Regions from separate parts of the Sutcliffiella sp. NC1 genome, predicted to be linked through region 1. Evidence: predicted binding sites of a transcription regulator. Region 1 holds the regulator's gene; each other region holds the start of a gene.

What was found. The regulator Rex, encoded in region 1, represses fermentation and respiration genes when NADH is low (regulators of the CRP and FNR family bind a similar motif). The targets are predictions, from matches to a motif close to TTGTGAAATATTTCACAA.
Region 2: the regulator Rex is predicted to act here: its motif matches at 2,479-2,496, upstream of O1A01_RS12955 (cytochrome c oxidase subunit 2A).
Region 3: the regulator Rex is predicted to act here: its motif matches at 2,233-2,250, upstream of ric (iron-sulfur cluster repair di-iron protein).
Region 4: the regulator Rex is predicted to act here: its motif matches at 1,916-1,933, upstream of O1A01_RS11435 (cytochrome ubiquinol oxidase subunit I).

Annotation. Positions count from the first base shown of each region.
Region 1 covers NZ_CP115153.1:264,597-269,694, reverse strand. The annotation lists gene O1A01_RS01490 (CPBP family intramembrane glutamic endopeptidase) at 1-604, shown strand, start outside; gene O1A01_RS01485 (YdiK family protein) at 629-832, shown strand; gene tatC (twin-arginine translocase subunit TatC) at 878-1,636, opposite strand; gene O1A01_RS01475 (twin-arginine translocase TatA/TatE family subunit) at 1,654-1,830, opposite strand; gene O1A01_RS01470 (redox-sensing transcriptional repressor Rex) at 1,871-2,509, opposite strand; gene O1A01_RS01465 (ABC-F family ATP-binding cassette domain-containing protein) at 2,652-4,574, shown strand; gene tsaD (tRNA (adenosine(37)-N6)-threonylcarbamoyltransferase complex transferase subunit TsaD) at 4,805-5,098, opposite strand, start outside.
Region 2 covers NZ_CP115153.1:2,487,773-2,492,870, reverse strand. The annotation lists gene O1A01_RS12970 (GNAT family N-acetyltransferase) at 219-758, opposite strand; gene O1A01_RS12965 (chemotaxis protein CheX) at 999-1,454, shown strand; gene O1A01_RS12960 (class I SAM-dependent methyltransferase) at 1,576-2,340, opposite strand; gene O1A01_RS12955 (cytochrome c oxidase subunit 2A) at 2,644-2,793, shown strand; gene O1A01_RS12950 (cytochrome c oxidase subunit II) at 2,810-3,289, shown strand; gene O1A01_RS12945 (b(o/a)3-type cytochrome-c oxidase subunit 1) at 3,279-4,922, shown strand; gene O1A01_RS12940 (carboxypeptidase M32) at 4,969-5,098, opposite strand, start outside.
Region 3 covers NZ_CP115153.1:1,042,887-1,047,984, forward strand. The annotation lists gene O1A01_RS05260 (MoeB/ThiF family adenylyltransferase) at 1-870, shown strand, start outside; gene O1A01_RS05265 (hemerythrin domain-containing protein) at 909-1,442, opposite strand; gene ric (iron-sulfur cluster repair di-iron protein) at 1,462-2,175, opposite strand; gene O1A01_RS05275 (molybdopterin molybdotransferase MoeA) at 2,412-3,635, shown strand; gene mobB (molybdopterin-guanine dinucleotide biosynthesis protein B) at 3,632-4,141, shown strand; gene O1A01_RS05285 (molybdenum cofactor biosynthesis protein MoaE) at 4,134-4,595, shown strand; gene moaD (molybdopterin converting factor subunit 1) at 4,592-4,825, shown strand; gene O1A01_RS05295 (nucleotidyltransferase domain-containing protein) at 5,037-5,098, shown strand, end outside.
Region 4 covers NZ_CP115153.1:2,189,371-2,194,468, forward strand. The annotation lists gene O1A01_RS11420 (glycerate kinase) at 1-261, shown strand, start outside; gene O1A01_RS11425 (hypothetical protein) at 302-799, opposite strand; gene O1A01_RS11430 (vWA domain-containing protein) at 894-1,478, shown strand; gene O1A01_RS11435 (cytochrome ubiquinol oxidase subunit I) at 1,994-3,331, shown strand; gene O1A01_RS11440 (cytochrome d ubiquinol oxidase subunit II) at 3,328-4,341, shown strand; gene cydS (cytochrome bd oxidase small subunit CydS family protein) at 4,354-4,455, shown strand; gene cydD (thiol reductant ABC exporter subunit CydD) at 4,461-5,098, shown strand, end outside.

The DNA.
Region 1 (5,098 bases):
TAGTTATTGGACGACAATCAGCTTCACACTCGGCTTACTTATTATCCTCTGGCTGCTTCGAAAGGATTTCCAGGAAAAAGATCTACGCGGACCACAATCATCCATTTTCCAAACGATTATTTGGTCTATATTAGGTTTTTGGGTGGCTCTTTTCGGACAAGGAATAGCAGCGATGGTTCAACAGCAATTATTCGGAATAGAACCAGGCAGTGAGAATACTCAACAAATTATGGAGTTTATTAGTTCTTCTGCGGCAATTATTTTTGCGGTAGCTATTGCAGGGCCTATTTTAGAAGAAATTATCTTCCGAAAAATCATTTTCGGCGTACTATATAAGAAGTACAATTTTGCAGTAGGCTTAATTGTTAGTTCTTTATTATTTGCAGTTGTTCATCAAGAATTTGAACATCTACTTATATACTTTGTCATGGGAGCTATTTTTGCATTCCTATATGTAAAAACGAACCGAATAATTGTCCCAATTATCGCTCATGTTTCGATGAATTCCTTTGTCGTTCTAGTGCAACAAATTTTTCGTGAAGATATTGAGCGTCAACTTGAAAAACTAGAGCAAATGCAAAGCTTCATATACTTGTTTTTATAGAAGAGATAACGGAGGATATAATTTATGCGCATTACCCCATTAAGAATGGTTGTATTTTATTCCATTATGGGAATTTTATTTCTCTACCTTGCCGTCGTAACAAAAGGTGAAACGATTTGGCAATTTCACACCATTCTTTTTATGTTAATTGCAACTTTTGATTTTGGAGTGGCAATCCGGGCCTACCTTTTACACGGAAAAATTAAAGAGATGAAGAAGCAAAAATAATATTATTTTTCCTATTAGAAAAAGCAATCCCGAGGGATTGCTTTTTTAATCTTTATTCATATTTTCTAATTCCATTTTTGTTTCGGCTAATTTAGCTTTACGATACGCAATTCTAGAAATGATAATACTAATTTCGTATAAAATAAATAACGGCACAGTTACCATTAAATGTGACAACAATTCTGGTGGAGTGATAAAAGCCGCAACTACTAAAAGTATAAAATAGGCTATTTTACGGAACTTCACAAAAAATTGTGGTGTCACTATACCTAATCTAGTTAAAAACATAACGACTACAGGTAGCTGAAATAAAACTCCAAATGGAACCGTTAATTGAAATAGAAATTGAAAGTATTCATTAATGCCAATTACTTGATTAATTTCTAAGCGATTGGCAAGACCCATCATAAAAGAAACTACAAATGGAAACAAAACAAAGTAGGAAAATGCTAATCCACTTAAAAATAAAATTAAAGAAATTGGAATGTAGCTAAGTGTTACTCTACGTTCTTTCTCATATAAGCCTGGGCTAATAAAGGACCAAAGCTGATAAAAAGCAACAGGAAACGTAATAATGAACGCAATTAAAAAGGCAAACTGCATAAATACCTTAATAGGATCTGTTAAGCGAAAAGCGTTCATCGTTAAATCTCTTGCTTGCTCTGTATGTTGTAAATAGACAATAATCGGCTCTGCAAGAAAGAACCCACCAATAACGGAGGCCATAAAAAGGGAACCTACTATAATTAATCGCTTGCGCAGTTCTCCTATATGGTCATAGACCGACATTTCCTTATCTGTCATATATGTTCATCCTTACATTACTTCTTGTCTTCTTTTTTTATATCATCATCGTCATCGGCTAAACCTTTAGTAGCCTTTTTGAACTCACGTAGCGTATTTCCGGCTGCTTTCCCGAGTTCTGGCAACTTTTTCGGACCGAATATTAATAGTGCTGCAAATACAATTAATAGAATGCTTCCTGGACCTAATGGCATTCTTGTCACCTCCTCGAAATATACTTATTCTACTACTATTTTACTCAGTTGGATAGTGTTTTAGAAAATATACTAATGATTGTAATTCTACCGCTAAATCGATGTGATGAATACGTACAGTGTCTGGTACATTTATTCGCGCAGGTGTAAAGTTTAATATTCCCTTAATTCCCTTAGCGACTAGGCGATCTGTAATAGGTTGCGCAACATGAGCTGGTACTGTTAATATTGCAACTGTTACATCGTCAGGAAGCTCCATCTCTAAATCATCTAAATTGCGTACGGGAACACCTCCAATTTCTGTGCCAATCTTCGTTTCATCTACATCAAAAGCAACAGTTATCTTCGTGTTATTATTTTTTGAAAAATTGTAGTGAAGGAAAGCGGTTCCTAAATTCCCCACACCTATTAGACTAACATATGTTAATTCATCTTGGTCTAACGTTTTTCTAAAAAAAGTTAACAAATATTGAACATTATATCCGTACCCTTTTTTCCCTAACGCTCCAAAATAGCTAAAATCACGGCGAATCGTCGCTGAATCAACTTTTACCGCTTCACTTAACTCAGAAGAAGAAACTCTTTGTTTACCGGATGCATAAAGATTTTTTAAAAATCGATAATACAAAGGTAATCGTTTTGCAGTTGCTTGTGGTATTTTTAGTTGTTCGTTACTCATCCTATTCCCCCATTTACAATCCTACTTACTCTCTATTTTTTCCAATTACATTGAACGTAAACGATTTCATTCTTTTACCCTATCGCTTGCTTGAACAATTAGTAGAAGAGCGATAAACTAAGTTTAATATAGAGGTGAAAAAATGATTATTTTACAAGTAAATCAACTACATAAATATTTTGGTGCTGAACTTATTTTATCGAATATAAAGCTAGAAGTACAATCACGAGACAGAATCGCACTAGTTGGTAGAAACGGTGCTGGTAAATCAACACTTTTAAAAATAATTTCTAATCAACTCTCTTATGATAGCGGTGAAATTATTAAACCGAAGAATGTTACGATCGGTTACCTTGCACAGCATACCGGATTAGACTCAAGCCGCTCCATTTGGGAAGAATTTCTTTCTGTTTTTTCTCATCTCAAACAAATGGAAAGACAAATGAGAGACTTAGAAGAGAAAATGGCAGATCCTACACGTTTTTCTTCAGATGAAGAGTATGCCAAATTATTAAAAGAATATGATTCCCTACAAGAATCGTATAAACAACAAGGTGGCTTCCAATACGAAGCAGATATTCGGTCCATTCTTCACGGACTAAACTTTGCTACCTTTGATTATACCACACCAATTACCAGTTTGAGTGGTGGACAAAAAACAAGATTAGCTCTTGGTAAGTTACTATTAACGAAGCCAGATTTACTTATTTTAGACGAACCGACGAACCATTTAGATATAGAGACGTTAACGTGGCTAGAATCCTACTTACAAAGTTATCCTGGTGCCCTATTAATCGTTTCCCACGACCGTTATTTCCTAGACAAAGTAGTTTCTATCGTTTACGAAATATCTCGAAATGAATCCACTAAATTCATTGGAAACTACAGTAAATACTTACAACGAAAAGCAGAACAATACGAACGAGAAATGAAAATGTTTGAAAAGCAACAAGATGAAATTTCCAAGCTTAAAGATTTTGTTCAACGTAATATTGCAAGAGCGTCTACAACGAAACGGGCACAAAGTAGACAAAAGCAGTTAGATCGAATGCAGTTAATGCAGCGACCGAAAGGCGATGAAAAATCGGCCTCCTTCTCTTTTGAAATCGATAGGCAAAGCGGTAATGATGTGTTAAAAGTAGAAAACTTAACATTTTCATATGAAAATAAGCCTATCTTCGAAAATATAAACCTTTCGCTTCATCGTGGTGATAGTGTTGCGTTAGTTGGACCTAATGGCGTTGGGAAAACTACATTGTTAAAATTGCTTGTGGAGAAACTCCCTAAACAAATTGGAAAAATTCAATTTGGAGCGAATGTTTCTATTAGTTATTATGACCAACAACAAGCAGAATTACATTCCAACAAACGGGTTCTGGACGAGTTATGGGATGATTATCCTCATTTAGTAGAGAAAGAAATTCGAACTGTCTTAGGAAATTTCTTGTTTAGTGGTGATGATGTTTTAAAACCTGTTAACAGTTTAAGTGGGGGAGAAAAAGCACGTCTTGCATTATCAAAAATGATGTTGCAAAAGTCAAACGTACTTATTTTAGACGAACCGACGAACCATCTAGACCTTGATAGCAAACAAGTATTGGAAAATGCATTAATGGATTATCCAGGCACTATACTTTTCGTATCACATGACCGTTACTTTATTAACCGGATTGCCACAAAAGTAATCGAACTATCTTCTCAGAATGCTGTAGAGTTTTTAGGTGACTATGATTACTTCGTGCAAAAGAAGTTTGAGATAGAAGAACTTAATAAGTTATCCACAGACTCTTCTACTGAAAAACAGAAAGAAAAACCTCAAGAAAAATTAAGCTATGAACAGGAAAAAGAATTAAAAAGAAAAGAGCGACAGCGAAAACGTCGTATTGAAGAAATTGAGGAAGAAATAGAAGTACTGGAGTTACAACTAGAAGAAAATGAAAAGCTTTTATGCAAACCTGAAATTTACCAAAATCACGAAAAAGTACACCAATTAAATATAGAGAACGAAGAAGCTAACAATAAACTGCTTACTTTAATGGAAGAGTGGGAAGAACTGAACAGCTAAAGGATGCGAATTTTCGCATCCTTTCTATATTTTCTATCCACAAAAAGTAAACAATCCACATACTTATTAACAATTCTACTCTTATTTATTAAGGTATTCACAAACTTATCAACATTATCCACAAACATTAACACACTTATCCACATTATTTACTAACAAATGTTTTTTATTTATCCATAGATTATCTATACTTACTCACAGTTTTTAGTAACAACTGTGGATAACCATTTTTAGACTAATGCCTTTTCTAAATCTAGCCCTGGATTACCGTTTAAAGATAAAGGAGATCGTTTTCCTAATTGATAGAACACACTGCCTGCTGTTGCGATCATCGCTGCATTATCCGTACATAGTGATAATGGCGGAATTACTAGCTCCACATCTTTCAATTCACGAAAACTTTCCTCGAGTGCTGCACGCAAACCTTTATTCGCAGCAACCCCACCAGCTAAAACGACTTGGTTTACACCATATTCTTTTGTTGCTTTTATTGTTTTTGTTACTAGTACTTCTATCACACTTTC
Region 2 (5,098 bases), 2.2 Mb from region 1:
TTAAGATTATTTTCACCAAAAAATAGTATATAATTCATTTATTTATTTTTATTTTCTTTTGAAAAATTGTTCTTAGGATAGGTTTTTACTAGAAAAAAAGCTTTCCCATAGTTGAAAGGGAAAGCAACGTTTTAAAGGAGTTGTGTTGTTGTGCAGTTTTATTATATCTGAAAACTAACATAACTACATTACTCATTTTATGGAAATTTATTTTTATTTTATTTGTCTGAGTAAAATTGGGCCATTAATATTTCATCTACATATTGGCCGTTAATGTATGCTTGTTCCTTTTGTACTCCTTCTTCAACAAAGCCATAGCGTTCGTATAATTTATAGGCTGGTTTATTCGTAGAGAAAACCGTTAAACATAATTTTCGTAACTTATACTGTTTACACCAAGCATTCGTGTACTCCATTATTTTTTTGCCAATTCCTAGACCTTGAGCGTCCTCTATAATCCAAGTTCTAAACAACCCAGTATGACGCTTCATTTTTATATCTCCTCTAATAATTCGTGCGATACCAATTACTTTTCCTTCTCGCTCCACACCCATATACATATTTTCATTATCCATCATACTTTGGATAAATTGTCTTTCTTCTTCAACAGTCCGAGGTACATCTTTTTGAATATATTCTCCCGCTTCTATTATAGACGTTACAGCTGTAACGATATCTTCTGCGTCTTGTAAAGTTATAGGCCTTAAAACTACTTCAGATTCATCTTTTGCAGTAAATTTCATTGTTAGTTGTGACATGATGAACACTCCTCAAAATTCTTTTAAAGGGAAACTATAAAATAACTAACATTAATTTTCAACTAAAACGTGTTTTTTAATAGTGTTTTTTGTAGAAATTTGTTGAAAAATAATCTGATATTTATGATAATGAAAGAAAGTTTAACTAAATGAGGAAGTTCGGTCTTTATCTCTCATCCCTAATATAGTCTTAATTTACTTTATGTTAGGATAATTAAATGTAGTTGGAGTGTGGTTTAAATGTCATTAGATTTATCAATTCAGCATGTAATTACAGGAGCTATAGAATCCGTTAAAGCGATTATTCCAGCCTCCATTAGCTATGCAGAGCCAAAGCTTTATATACAAGAAACGACTGATATTTCATTAGGTGTATTAATTACGTTAATTGGCGATATTCATGCACAATTAATTATTCAAGGAGAAAGTACAGTATTTCAAAAGCTAGCTGGGATGTTGTTTGGTATGGAGGTAGAAGGTGAGATGTTACTATCATTCACTGGAGAACTAGGAAATATGATTGTTGGAAATTTAACAATGCAAATTTCGGAAATTGGAATTAAAACAGATATTACTCCACCTAATGTTTTAAGTGAACAGAAAGAGTATTATCTACATTCTGAGACTGTTATCACTTCTATATATGTCCAAGATTATGGCAAAATGGATATTTTATTAGGGTTAAAAGCATCTTGATGAAAGAACCCAATAATAATTAGGGATCATTTCCTTTTAAAAGATGTATTGTTATGTACATAGTACGCTACAAAGGCATTCGTTTAACTTATTGCGAACACCTTTGTTTTGTTCATTATATTTAAAATAATTTTTTTACAGTTGCTTCAAACGTAATAGTATCCTCATTATTAGTTGGGTATTTTCCATACTTATAGTTAGCTGAAATAACAATATCTTCGAATCCAACTTTTTCTAAAATCATCTTAAATTCCTCTACCCCGTACCATCTAATCGGAAACTGTTCTAATTCTGTTTGAATTAGTTTCCCATTTCTCCACTTTTCATATCTACCATGCGATATGCTATATTGCTTAACATAATCAATTTTCACGGTATTATATCTTAAAGTAATAATTTCTCCGTTACTTAATTCCCAATATCGTTCGCTGCTATCATTGAGTGACAGATTATCTGGAAGATGTATATCTATTATTAATTTTCCGTTATTCTGTAAATGATTGTAAAAGTTTTTCAAAGCTCTTAATGATTCTTCTCGTTCAAACAACAACAAAAAAGTACCTGTCGGAACGATAATTGCTTCATACTTGGAATCCGATGTAAAAGATTCCATCCTATCAATAAATAATTTAGTAGAAACCCCGTTTTCCTCGCAATTCTTTTGACAAATGGAAAGCATCTCTTCCGAAACATCAAACCCTTCCACTTTAAAGCCTTGTTGTAAAAGTGGTATAAGTATTCTCCCTGTTCCTGTTGCTGGCTCTAATATTTTCCCATTACAATTTTTAAGCCGATCCATGTAATATTCGATATCACCAAAAGAATGTCCAACTGGCTTATCGATGTCATACACTTCCGAAGACAACTTACTATAAAAACTAAACATGTTTTTCACCTCTATTATTAAAATGCTGCTTTGTGATATTTTACGTAGCATATTACTAGATTAGCATACATGAATACATATTGTACCTCGCTTAGGAATAATCATTTTATTTTTCACACTTTTTTCACATTCCTCAAACTGTGAAACTAGTCACTATTATTTACCTATCAATTTTCCCCTATTTTTATAGTGTAAACATTAAGAATGAACCATTTGTGAACATAAGAAAAAGCGCTATCATTTGCAATTTGATTTTGTATGATGAGAGTAAGCAGCAATTAATGACAGAAAGGAGATTGAAAGATGGCGAAACCTGAACTAGTAAAAAAGACGGTTGTGAAGACGGAAAAACCATCTAACTTAAGAGGAACTTTAGTTTCCGTGTTTATCCTTGGTGGTTTCTTAATTATTACTTGGTTTGGCGTTTACTTTTTATTTTTAAGTCGTATATAAGGGAAGGTGAATGGATATGCACATCCATAAGTTTGAAAAAATTTGGTTAATTTTTGGTATTGCTACATTGTTAGTTTTTTTATCAACCATTGGTGTAAGTGCCTTTTACTTAGGAAATCAACCACCTAGTTGTTTAGTTACGATTGATCCAGAAAAAGTGGCAGAAACTCCTCCTTTTAATGAACCTGGCTTAAAGCAAGTTGGGGAAAATGAATATGAATTAACGATGGTTGCTTCTGCTTTTCATTATGAACCGAGTCATGTACAGATTCCACTTGGAGCTACTGTTCATATTAGTGTTACAACAGTAGATGTAATCCACGGTTTCCAAGTACCTGGTACAAATATCAATATGATGGTTGAACCAGGTTACGTCAGTACACTTACAGCTCAGTTTAATCGCGAAGGTGAATTTTTAGTGTTATGCAATGAATATTGTGGTGTCGGTCATCACATGATGACGTCAACTTTCGAGGTGATTAAAAATGTGGAGTAATAAAGTAGACCGTAAAGATGGAAAATTAGCTATGGCTCACTTGTATGTCGCTTTTATCGCATTATTATTAGGTGGTCTGGCAGGATTACTACAAGTGTTAGTTCGAACAGGGGAATTTCAACTTCCAGGAAATATTGGCTATTATCAAATTCTTACTGTACATGGAGTTTTATTAGCCCTTGTTTTAACAACCTTTTTCATCATAGGCTTTCAATTTGCTGGGTTAAGTCGAACTGCTGGTACATTATCCAGTGGTGTAAGAAAAGCTGGTTGGATTGGCTTTTGGCTAATGACGATTGGAACAGCTATTACTGCAACTTTTATCCTTTTAAATGAAGCTAGTGTTCTTTATACATTTTATGCCCCACTACAAGCTCATCCTGGCTTTTATATTGGTTTAACTTTAGTCGTAGTTGGTAGCTGGGTTAGTGGCTTTGGAATGTTTACACATTACTCTAAATGGAAAAAAACAAACAAAGGAAAAGTAACTCCTTTATTAAGCTTCATGGTTATTATTAATATGGTTATGTGGCTTGTAGCTACGTTAGGTGTAGCTGCTGCTATGTTAGTTCAGTTCTTACCGTGGTCTTTAGGCTTTGTAGACACGATAGACGTATTAGTAAGTAGAACGTTATTTTGGTATTTTGGTCATCCGTTAGTATATTTTTGGTTATTACCTGCTTACATGGTTTGGTATGTTATTATTCCAAAGATTATTGGTGGAAAAATATTTTCAGACGCATTGGCAAGACTGTCATTTATACTTTTCTTACTATTTTCCATTCCGGTTGGATTCCATCACCAATTAACAGAACCTGGGATTGATCCAACGTGGAAATTTATACAAGTAGCTTTAACTTTTATGGTTGTCATTCCATCATTAATGACTGCGTTTTCTCTATTCGCAACTTTTGAATTATACGGTCGTTCTAAAGGTGCAACCGGACTTTTCGGTTGGTTTAAAAAGCTACCTTGGGGAGATGCACGGTTTTTTGCTCCGTTTGTTGGGATGCTATTTTTCATTCCAGCTGGTGCGGGTGGATTAGTAAACGCAAGTCACCAACTAAACCAAGTTGTTCATAATACAATTTGGGTAACTGGACATTTCCATTTAACGTTAGCAACATCTGTCATTTTAACATTTTTCGGTATTGCATATTGGCTCATCCCTCATCTAACAGGACGAGTAATGACAAAAGCGATGAACAAATTAGCAATTGTTCAAACAATCGTATGGTCAGTTGGTATGTTCTTTATGTCTAGCGCTATGCATGCTGCTGGATTACTTGGTGCTCCAAGACGTTCATCCTTCTCTACTTATGGTGATGCTCCACAAGCTTTAGAATGGATTCCATACCAAATGTTCCAAGCAATCGGAGGTTCTATTCTCTTTTTAGGCATCATCCTAATATTAATTATTGTCATAAACCTTTCCTTCTTTGCTCCTAAAGGAGAAACGGATTTCCCAATTGGCGAAACTGCTGAGCAAGCTGAAAAAACACCAGCTATTTTCGAAAATTGGAAGCTATGGATAGGTGTAACAATTGCGTTAATTTTATTTGCCTATACTGTACCTTTTATCGATATGATACAAAACGCTCCTCCTGGATCCAAAGGATTTAAATTTTGGTAATGCTTTATAAAAAAAGAGGCTAAACGATAATGTTTAGCCTCTTTAATTATACTAATTTATAAATAGTACGATATTTATTTTCTAAGTAATCAATTAAGTATTGAACGTTTAATTCTTCTCCTGTGACATCTTTCACGATTTCAAGTGGTTTCTTCATCTTACCGTATTGATGAATG
Region 3 (5,098 bases), 780 kb from region 1:
AAATTAACGATTGTCGATCGTGACTACGTTGACTGGACAAATTTACAACGACAGCAATTATATAAGGAAGAAAATGTTGTGGAGCAATTACCAAAAGCGGTTGCTGCCGAAAGAAGATTAAGAGAAATAAATTCAGAAGTAGAAATTGTCCCCCATGTTATGGATGCTGATAGAGAAACGTTAGAACCACTAGTCGGTGACGTAAGTGTTATCGTCGATGGAACTGATAATTTTGATATAAGGTTTATTGTCAATGATCTAGCACAAAAACATAACATTCCTTGGGTATTTGGTTCATGTGTTGGAAGTTACGGGATGAATTTTACGTTTATTCCAGGAAAAACTCCGTGTTTACAATGCTTGTTAAAAACGATTCCAATGTCAGGAATGACTTGTGATACTGTAGGTATACTTAGTCCAGTGGTACAAATAGTATCTTCGTATCAAGTAGCAGAAACGTTAAAGATTTTAACAGAAAATGATGAGGCTATTCGTGATACATTATTAACGTTTGATGTATGGCAAAATGACTTCTTTACGATGAAAGTACAAAATGCGAAAAGTAATGATTGCCATTCTTGCGGGAAAGTTCGAACTTATCCATATTTACGTTATGAAAACGCGACAAAAGCAGAGGTGCTTTGTGGAAGAAATACAGTACAAATTCGCCCTAAAACGATAGGGGAAATTAATTTAGACGAACTGTATAACAAGCTCACGAAGCTAGGTAAGTGTGAAAGAAATCCATATTTAGTTTCCATTATGGATGGAGATTTAAAAGTGGTGTTTTTCTATGACGGTAGAGCGTTTATTCACGGAACAAATGATATGATAAAAGCAAAAAGTGTTTATTATAAATATATCGGATAGAAGAAAAATGGGCGTCCATTATGTGGGACGCCCATTACTTATTTTACTCGTTCTAATAAGAGTTCTTTTTCTTCTACTGTTAAATATTGCTCTGCCATTGGGAACAACACTTGTTCTTCCTTCATAAAGTGAGATGTTAGTACGTCATAAGTTGTCATTACGTGAATTAGAAGCTTTTCGAATGTTTCAGGCTGAATAGGTTCTGTAATATTTTCAGTACGAGCAAGAAACTCGTGAATATTACGCTTCGCTTCATCATGTTCATATTCCATTACAACTAGTGGTCCAGACTCTTTTCCGATATACTTTTCCATCATTTTAAAAAGATATCCTTCTTCTTTTTCCGAATGAACGTGTAATTCATCAAAAAAGTTAGTAACAATCGTTCTTAAGTGCAATAAAGACTTCTTGTATTGACTTGGCTCTGTATTTTGAGCGTAGTCTCTAGCAAGATTATTCATTTCTGCCTTCGCTTCATTTAATGGACCATGTTCAGATTTTAGTAACTGCAAACCTTGAGATAATTGGATAGGCTCCCTGTTTAAATCGTTAAACATTCCACATTGTTGCATACTATTTTTCCTCCTATACTCAAGAAATCCAACGTTCTTTTGCTTTTGGGAACAATATGTTATTTTCTAAATGAATATGTTTAAACAAATCATCCTCAATGCCAGCTAAACGGCGATATACTAGTTGGTAAGTGCCGCATGCCCCTTCTGGTGGAGTGAAATCATTCGTAATCTCTCTTAATTTCTTTATAATGTCACCAGCGTGATCATGTTCATCTTCTAAATGTTTAATATGTTCTAGAAGTTCAGCGGAAGCTGTTTCCACATTTTCTCTTTCTGCTTCAATGATAGCTGGAAACACTTCCGTTTCTTCTTTTATTGTATGTTGTTCTAGTTCTGTTTTAAGTTCATGGAATAAGCTATGAACTTCTTTTAAATGTGTATGATGTTGCCCATGGACTCTAAATACTTTTGTAACATAAGGGCTAAGAGCAGGCAGCTCTTCTTGCAAAAATTGATGATGTTTCTGAATAATAATATCTATAATATCTTCACAAGATGCTTGATCCCAATCTGTACCTAATTCATTCCGTTGTTTTGCATCCATATACATATTGGATAGACTAGATAATACATCTTGTATTTCTAGATTTCTCTCTAGTACAGCTTCTATTAAAGGGCGGTTACCACCACAACAAAAATCTATTCGAACACTTTTAAAATAATCACCGGCTTTCGGAAACTTTGTAACAATATCACCTACGATAGATTGTTCATGAAAGATTTGTTCCATTTATATCGCCTCCATTATTCTTTTCACTATTATCATAAGTTTTATTGGATGAAGTGAATGTGATGTGAATCACAAATAATCAATATAAATGTCACAATAATGTGACGTGTGAGGTAAATCACATTTTCTGTTAAATGTGTTTGATAAATTGGTATTATAAGAAGGTAGAAGGAGTGAGAGGATTGACTGTTGAAACAAGAAAGCCAATTCCAGTAAAAGAAGCAATACGAAAAGTGATGAAATTCGCTGAAATAGGGAGCAACGAAGAGGTGCTTCTACCGGATAGCTATGGAAGATATTTAGCGGAAGATTTAATCGCAAGTCACGATGTACCGCCATTCCATAAGTCTCCCTATGATGGTTTTGCGATAAGAGCAATAGATTCAAAGGAAGCTTCACAACTTAATGAAATAGAATTTAAAGTAATAGATGAAATTGGAGCGGGATTTGTTACGACAAAAAAAGTTGGGCCATTTGAGGCTGTTCGTATTATGACAGGTGCACAAATGCCATATGAATGTGATGCTGTTGTGATGCTAGAGTTAACGAAAGAATATGAACGGGACGGCAAAAAATATATGAGCATTAAACGCTCTTTCCGTTCAGGTGATAATGTGTCCTTTCAAGGAGAAGATACGAAGAAAGGCACACCTTTAGTGGAAAAAGGGACACGTATTAATCCAGGAGTTCAAGCACTGTTAGCAACTTTTGGATATGAAAAAGTTCGCGTTAGTAAGAAGCCATTAATAGGTATTTTTGCTACAGGAACGGAATTATTGGAAGTGAACGAACCGTTAGTACCAGGGAAAATTAGGAACAGTAACGCTTATATGGTACAAGGACAAGTTATAAGAAGTGGGGCTACGTTTCGATACTTTGGAAAGCTGAACGATCAATTGGATGAATGCTTTGAGGCTATAAAAAATGCACTAGACGAAGTAGATATATTAATAACAACTGGTGGCGTTTCAGTAGGTGACTACGACTATTTACCAGCAATTTATGAGCGACTTGGTGCGAACGTGTTATTTAATAAAATTGGGATGAGGCCAGGAAGTGTAACAACGGTAGCAGAATTAAATGGGAAACTACTATTTGGACTTTCGGGCAATCCATCTGCTTGTTATGTAGGGTACGAGCTTTTCGTCAGACCTGTAGTTAAAACGATGTTACGCTCCTATACTCCATACTTACAGTCGGTTGATGCGATTTTAGAAGAAGATTTTCCTAAACCAAATCCGTTTACTAGATTTGTACGTGGTGCGGCTACTTTTAAAGATGGTCACTTAGTAGTAAAAACAAGTGGTCTTGATAAATCGAACGTTGTTACCTCGCTTTCTGGTGCAAATGTATTGATCGTATTACCAGGTGGGACTCGAGGGTTTACGAAGGGTGACAAAGTAACGATCCTTCTATTAGAAGTGGAGCAAGGGACAAATACGCTATGGGCGGAAAAATGAATATTATTCAAGTTGTAGGCTATAAAAATAGTGGAAAAACAACGCTCGTTGAAAAAATAATTCGTTATTTTACAAAAAATGGTCTTCAAGTTGGTTCAATTAAACATCATGGACACGGTGGTAAATTGGAAAGTGTGGAAGGGTCAGATTCGGTACGTCACCAAAAAGCAGGAGCGCTTTTATCGACTGTTCAAGGGGACGGAGAAGTTCAACTATTTGCCCATGGTGAGGAATGGAGTTTAGCCAAAATTGTTCAACTGTATGAGTTTTTAAACGTTCGTAAAGTTATTATTGAAGGGTATAAAAAAGAGGGTTATCCGAAAATAGTTTTAATAAAAAATGACAATGACTTAAACATGCTTGATGAATTATCGAACATTATAGCAGTAATATGCTGGGACAACGTAGTGTTTAAAAACAACAATGGAATACCGACGTTTTATCTAGAGGAAGATGAACGGTTTATACATTGGTTATGGGAGGAAGTGTCAAAGGAAAATGAGTAAAATGTTTGAGATAACAGATAAGCCGATCTCGATGGAAGATATAGTAAAAAAGGTAGAGCGAAGAGAAGCTGGCGCAATTACAACGTTTATCGGTACAGTTAGAGAATTTACGAAAGGTAAACGAACGCTCTATTTAAAATACGAGGCATATGTACCTATGGCAGAAAAAAAACTTGCAGAGATTGGTTCAGAGATAAAAGAGAAGTGGCCAGATGCTCATGTAGCCATTTCACATAGAATTGGTAAGCTCGACATTAAAGATATTGCAGTAGTAATAGCGGTTTCGACGCCACATCGTAAAGATGCATATGAAGCTAATGAATACGCAATCGAAAGAATTAAACAAATTGTACCGATTTGGAAAAAGGAACATTGGGAAGACGGAGATATGTGGATTGGAGATCAATTAGAAACTACGAGTTACCCAAGTGGAAAACCGGAGGGATTAGAATGATAAAAGTTTTACTGTTTTCATATTTACAAGAGGCAGCTGGTGCAGGACAGCTTGAAATAGACTCAGAGCAATTAACCGTATTACAACTAAAGGAAAAGTTGAATAAGGAGTATGAGCTTACAAATCTACAACAAGTAATGGTCGCGATAAATGAAGAATATGCAACGGATGAACAAATAATAGCTTCAGGTGATACAGTTGCTTTAATACCTCCAGTAAGCGGCGGTTAATAGGAAAAGGTGTTTTATTGAACGAATTTTATTAGGAGAGAAAGCCACAAAAGTATATAATTAACTTAGAAAAGTTCGCTGCATAAAGCGGACTTTTTTTGTGGAGAGATAGGAGATTCATGTTAAAATTGCTATATTAGGTAGTAAAAAATAGGTAGACAGAGAGGATGAATTTAAGAGAATTAACTCTTGTTGAGAGGAGTAAATAAAAATGAAAAATAGACTAGAGCCGATAGAAGCAGCCACTTGCATTATTGAAAAGTACTTTTCAAA
Region 4 (5,098 bases), 1.9 Mb from region 1:
TTAATGGGAAAAGTGCCAGTAGGACTTGCTCGAATTGCGAAAGAATATGATGTGCCAGTTATCGTCATTGCGGGTTCCATCGGTGAAAATTCCTCTTTGCTTGAACAGGAAGGAATTAAAGCTATTCTTTCGATTGTAGACGGACCAATGTCGTTAAAAGAGGCAATTACAAACGGTGAGACACTTCTCTACGAAACAACAAAACGAATGATGAAACTATTGCAGATTGGAACGGTTTTAGGAAGACAGAAAAAAAGCTAAACATTTTCCTAGTTACAACTTAGACAGTCACTATCAATATTTAAGAATCTAATAGTTTTGCTCCTATATGTTCAAGAGCAATATTTACTTCATATATGTTGTATATTTTTTTCTCTAAGCAAAAAAGTATCGTTAGATCAAACATATCACTATCAGATAACGTATAACCGGCGGAACGTAATAGTTTGTCGGTTTGTTTTTTATCTAATTCTAGCGCTAATGCTAATTGGATTATCGTGTTTTTCCGTGGTCGGTAATTAGGCGTGGATCGTATTTTTGAAAAAAGCTTTCGGTCTAAGCCGGCCTTCTTATATACCTCCGAATCTTTCAAACCTTTCTTATCTATAAACTGAAACAGCACTTCGGTCAAAGTAGGTTGCTGTTTTCTTTTAATAAATTGTTGTAATTCGATATTGATAACATTTTCGGAAATTTGTTTCTCCAAATAATAATCCGCATCCATAGAGTAAAGTACTTTTGGTTCCATATGTAGTGAGATGTATGCTTCTAATTGTTTTAATAATTCAGGATTTATCATTCCTTCATCCTCCGAAAATGTCGCTTTTAAGGCGACCATTTATTGGTTTTAATTGGCTATTATTATAGCATAAACAGATGGAAGGATGATTTAGATGAACAACAAATTAACAGAAATAATTTTTTTATTAGACAGAAGCGGTTCTATGGCTGGTTTAGAAAGTGACACAATTGGAGGGTTTAATACGTTCGTTAGAAGGCAAGGTGAGTTACCGGGAGAAACTAAGTTAACAACTGTTTTATTTGATGACGAATATGAAATCTTATGGGAGGGTGTTTCTGCATATTCTATTTCATTAACGGACAATGAATATTTCGTTCGAGGTACCACTGCTTTGCTTGATGCTGTAGGAAAAAGTATCGTGTCGGTAGGCAACCGATTGAAGAGTACTTCAGAAAAGGATCGTCCAGGCAAAGTAATCTTCGTTATTACAACGGACGGCATGGAAAATGCCAGTCGTGAATTCACTTATGAAAAAGTAAAAAAGCTAATTACTCATCAACAAGAAAAATATAACTGGGAATTCATTTTTATGGGAGCAAACATAGATGCCGTTAAAGAAGCAGATTCGCTCGGCATATCTATCGATAATGCCTTCCAGTTCGAAGCATCAGAAAAGGGTGTGGAAAAAATGTATGATGTAGTTTGTGAGGCGGTAATAGATAGAAGAAATATATAAACTAATAAGAGAGTGATAGCCTTTGTAGGTTGTCACTTTTTTTAGTTTCATGTATAAAACTGGAGAAATGGTGCGGTCTAGTATCCTAGGATGCAATTGAGCTGCAAAAGTTAGCAAAAAACCGTACTGGTGCATAAGCCCGGAAAAGTGGTTCAATCCAACCCGGAAGTGGTGCATAAATCTCCGAAACTGGTGCAATCGAGCGGCAAAAGTCAGCATAAAATTTACCTCGATACAAAAATCAGTCACAAGTACATTCCCGCCACCTCAAGCAGCACCAAACTTACATCTTCCTGTCTAGAGCAAGGAACCTGCATTATTGTCTATTGTTTCAAGCATTTACTCCATATATAATGTAAACTTCTTAGTAAACATTCTAACCCTCCCATATTCTTCCGTCACAAATTCGCTACTAATTCGTAACAAATCTGTTCAAAATGTGATATATTTCACAAACAAATTCGGTTTATACTGTATATATAATGTGTAAAGGAACAGTAAATGAGGTGACATAAATGGAATCAGTAGAGTTTAGTAGGTACTTGTCTATGTTAACACTATCCGTTCACGTTGTATTTGCGACGGTCGGGGTTGGGGTACCGCTTTTTATTATGGTTGCGCATTGGCTTGGATTAAAGCGGAATGACGATCATTATTTATTAATGGCAAAGCGTTGGGCTCACGGATATGTCATTAGTGTAGCAGTTGGTGTTGTAACAGGAACAGCAATTGCCCTCCAACTAGCATTATTATGGCCACGGTTTATGGAATTCGCTGGTCAGCTAGTGGCACTTCCATTATTTATGGAGACGTTCGCGTTTTTCTTTGAAGCTATTTTTCTAGGAATATATTTATATACGTGGGATCGTTTTAAAAACCCGAAGCATCATTTCTACCTACTAGCACCTGTGCTGATTGGTGGTGCAATGTCGGCGTTATTTATTACATCCGTAAATGCGTTCATGAATACGCCACAAGGTTTTGCTGTATTAAATGGTGAATTAACAAACATTTCTCCTCTGCTAGCGATGTTTAATCCAGCAATGCCGACGAAAGTTGCACACGTGTTAACTTCAGCTTATATGACAGCAGGTTTCATACTTGCTTCAATTGCTGCTTTTCATTTAGTGAAAGGTAATCGTCATGAATATCATCGTAAAGGGTTAGCGTTAACGATGAAAATTGCTTTTGTTTTTACGATAGCAACAGCGTTAGTTGGAGACTTATCTGGTAAATTCCTTGCTGAGTACCAACCGGAAAAATTAGCTGCTGCGGAATGGCATTTTGAAACAGAAGGGGAAGCACCACTCGTACTTTTCGGTGTCCTTACGGAAACAAATGAAGTAAAGTATGCTATTAAAATTCCGTATGCATTAAGCTTTTTAGTGCATAACAATTTTACAGGTGTAGTAACAGGATTAAACGATATTCCAGAAGAGTATCATCCACCGTATATTATTCATTACTTCTTTGACATCATGGTGTCGATTGGAATAGGACTAATGTTATTGTCACTCGTTTATGTGATAGGTCTTAAATTTAATTGGTCTATCATTCGTTCTAAAGTGTTCCGCTGGGGCTTAGTTGCGTCAGGTCCGTTGGCGATGATTGCGATTGAAGCTGGTTGGTGGTTTACTGAGTTAGGACGTCAGCCTTGGATAATGAGAGGATATATGACGACAGCTGAAGGGGCGACAACTTCACCATACGTCTGGGCAATGTTTATCGCCTTTGCTGTTTTATATTTTATTTTGATGGTCGGTACAGTTGTCGTGTTAACTCGGATGTTTAGAAAAAATCCGGTTGAAAATGAAATCGAAAAGATGCGTGAGAAAGGGAGTGTTGCCGTATGACGATTGAAATATTAGGTATATCCGTACTATGGCTTTTCCTTTTCGGTTACGTAATCGTTGCCTCGATTGATTTTGGGGCTGGATTCTTTAATGCGCAAACGCTCTTAACAGGAAAGCATCATATTGTAAACACTGTAATTCAAAGATACCTTTCACCAGTTTGGGAGATTACGAATGTGTTTCTTGTATTCTTCTTCATAGGAATGGTAGGTTTCTTTCCAAAAACGGCATATTATTTCGGAACTGTACTTTTAATTCCGATTAGTATTTCAATTATCCTTTTAGCACTACGCGGAAGCTATTATGCTTTTGGTACGTATGGGACGAAAGGACATAAAGGATATACGTTAATGTACGGGGTTACGGGAGTGTTAATCCCTGCATCATTAACGACAGCGTTAATTGTTTCTCAAGGTGGATTTATTAAAGAAACGGCAGCAGGTACGTTAGAGTTGGATTATGTTGCGTTATTTACTAGTCCGTTTGCATGGTCCATTATTGTTTTAAGTTTAGTAAGTGTTCTATTCATTTCTGCTAGTTTCTTAGCTTATTATTCATCAGTAGCGGAAGATAAAGGAGCGCTTAAGTTATTTAGAAAATATACGTGGATATGGAGTTTTCCAACACTTATCACTGCTTTAGGTATTATTATCGAGATGAAATGGCATAACGAAGACCATTTTCAAGGAATGCTAAACTTATGGTGGGTGTTTGCCTTATCCGCAATTGCGTTTGCTGTAAGCTTATGGTTCTTGAAAAAAGCAAGATACGGCTGGTCGTTTATTTTTGTAGTGCTGCAGTTCGCATTAGCGTTTTATGCTTACGGTGTGTCACGCTATCCGTACTTACTGTATCCAAACTTAACGATTTACGACAGCTTTACGAATGAAACGATGGCAATATCATTAGTAGTTGTATTTATTTTAGGATTAATGTTATTAATTCCATCACTATATTTAGTGTTTAAGCTATTTATTATGAATAAACCTTACATTAAAAAAGGTGTATAGGAGGAGAATACAATGCATAACTTTTTACTGTTTTATGCACCGCTCCTTATCGTATTGTTAGCTATTTTCACTTCTTTTCTAGTAGTAGGAAAAAGTACAAAATATGAGGAGTAATTAGGATGAAAACACTTCAGAAGTTAGCGTGTGAGCAAAAGGGACGGTTCTACAGTTTATATAGTTTATCTATCGCTTTTGGAATCATCGTCGTTGCACAAGCTTTCTTCATTGTGTCGATAGTCGATGATTTATTCCTCGGCGAAAAAAGTTTTCAACAAGTCATTCCATTTTTTATCGGTTTAGCAGTAGTGCTCTTTATTAGGGCACTACTTTCATATAGTTCTGGACAAATTGGTGTGAAAATGGCTTCAGTCGTTAAAAGTGACTTTAGAAAAAAGCTTCTTCAAGCCTATTCTGGCCAATCTTTATTAACATCTTACAAAGGTCAATCTGGTAAAAAGGTTAGTGTAATGCTCGATACAGTAGATGAAATTGATAGCTTTTACAGTAGCTATGTTCCACAACGGATTTTATCTACCGTTGCATCGGTCATTATTTTAATTGCGGTCTTTTCGCAACATTTCTATTCAGGGTTGATTATCATCATTACCGCACCGTTCATTCCGTTATTTATGGCAATAATCGGTATGCAAACGCAAAAAAAATCGGAAGAAAAACTAGATAGTTTAAATACGTTCTCTGGTCGATTCCTTGAAACGCTTCAAGGGTTAACGAGCTTAAAGGTATTCGGTCGATCTCA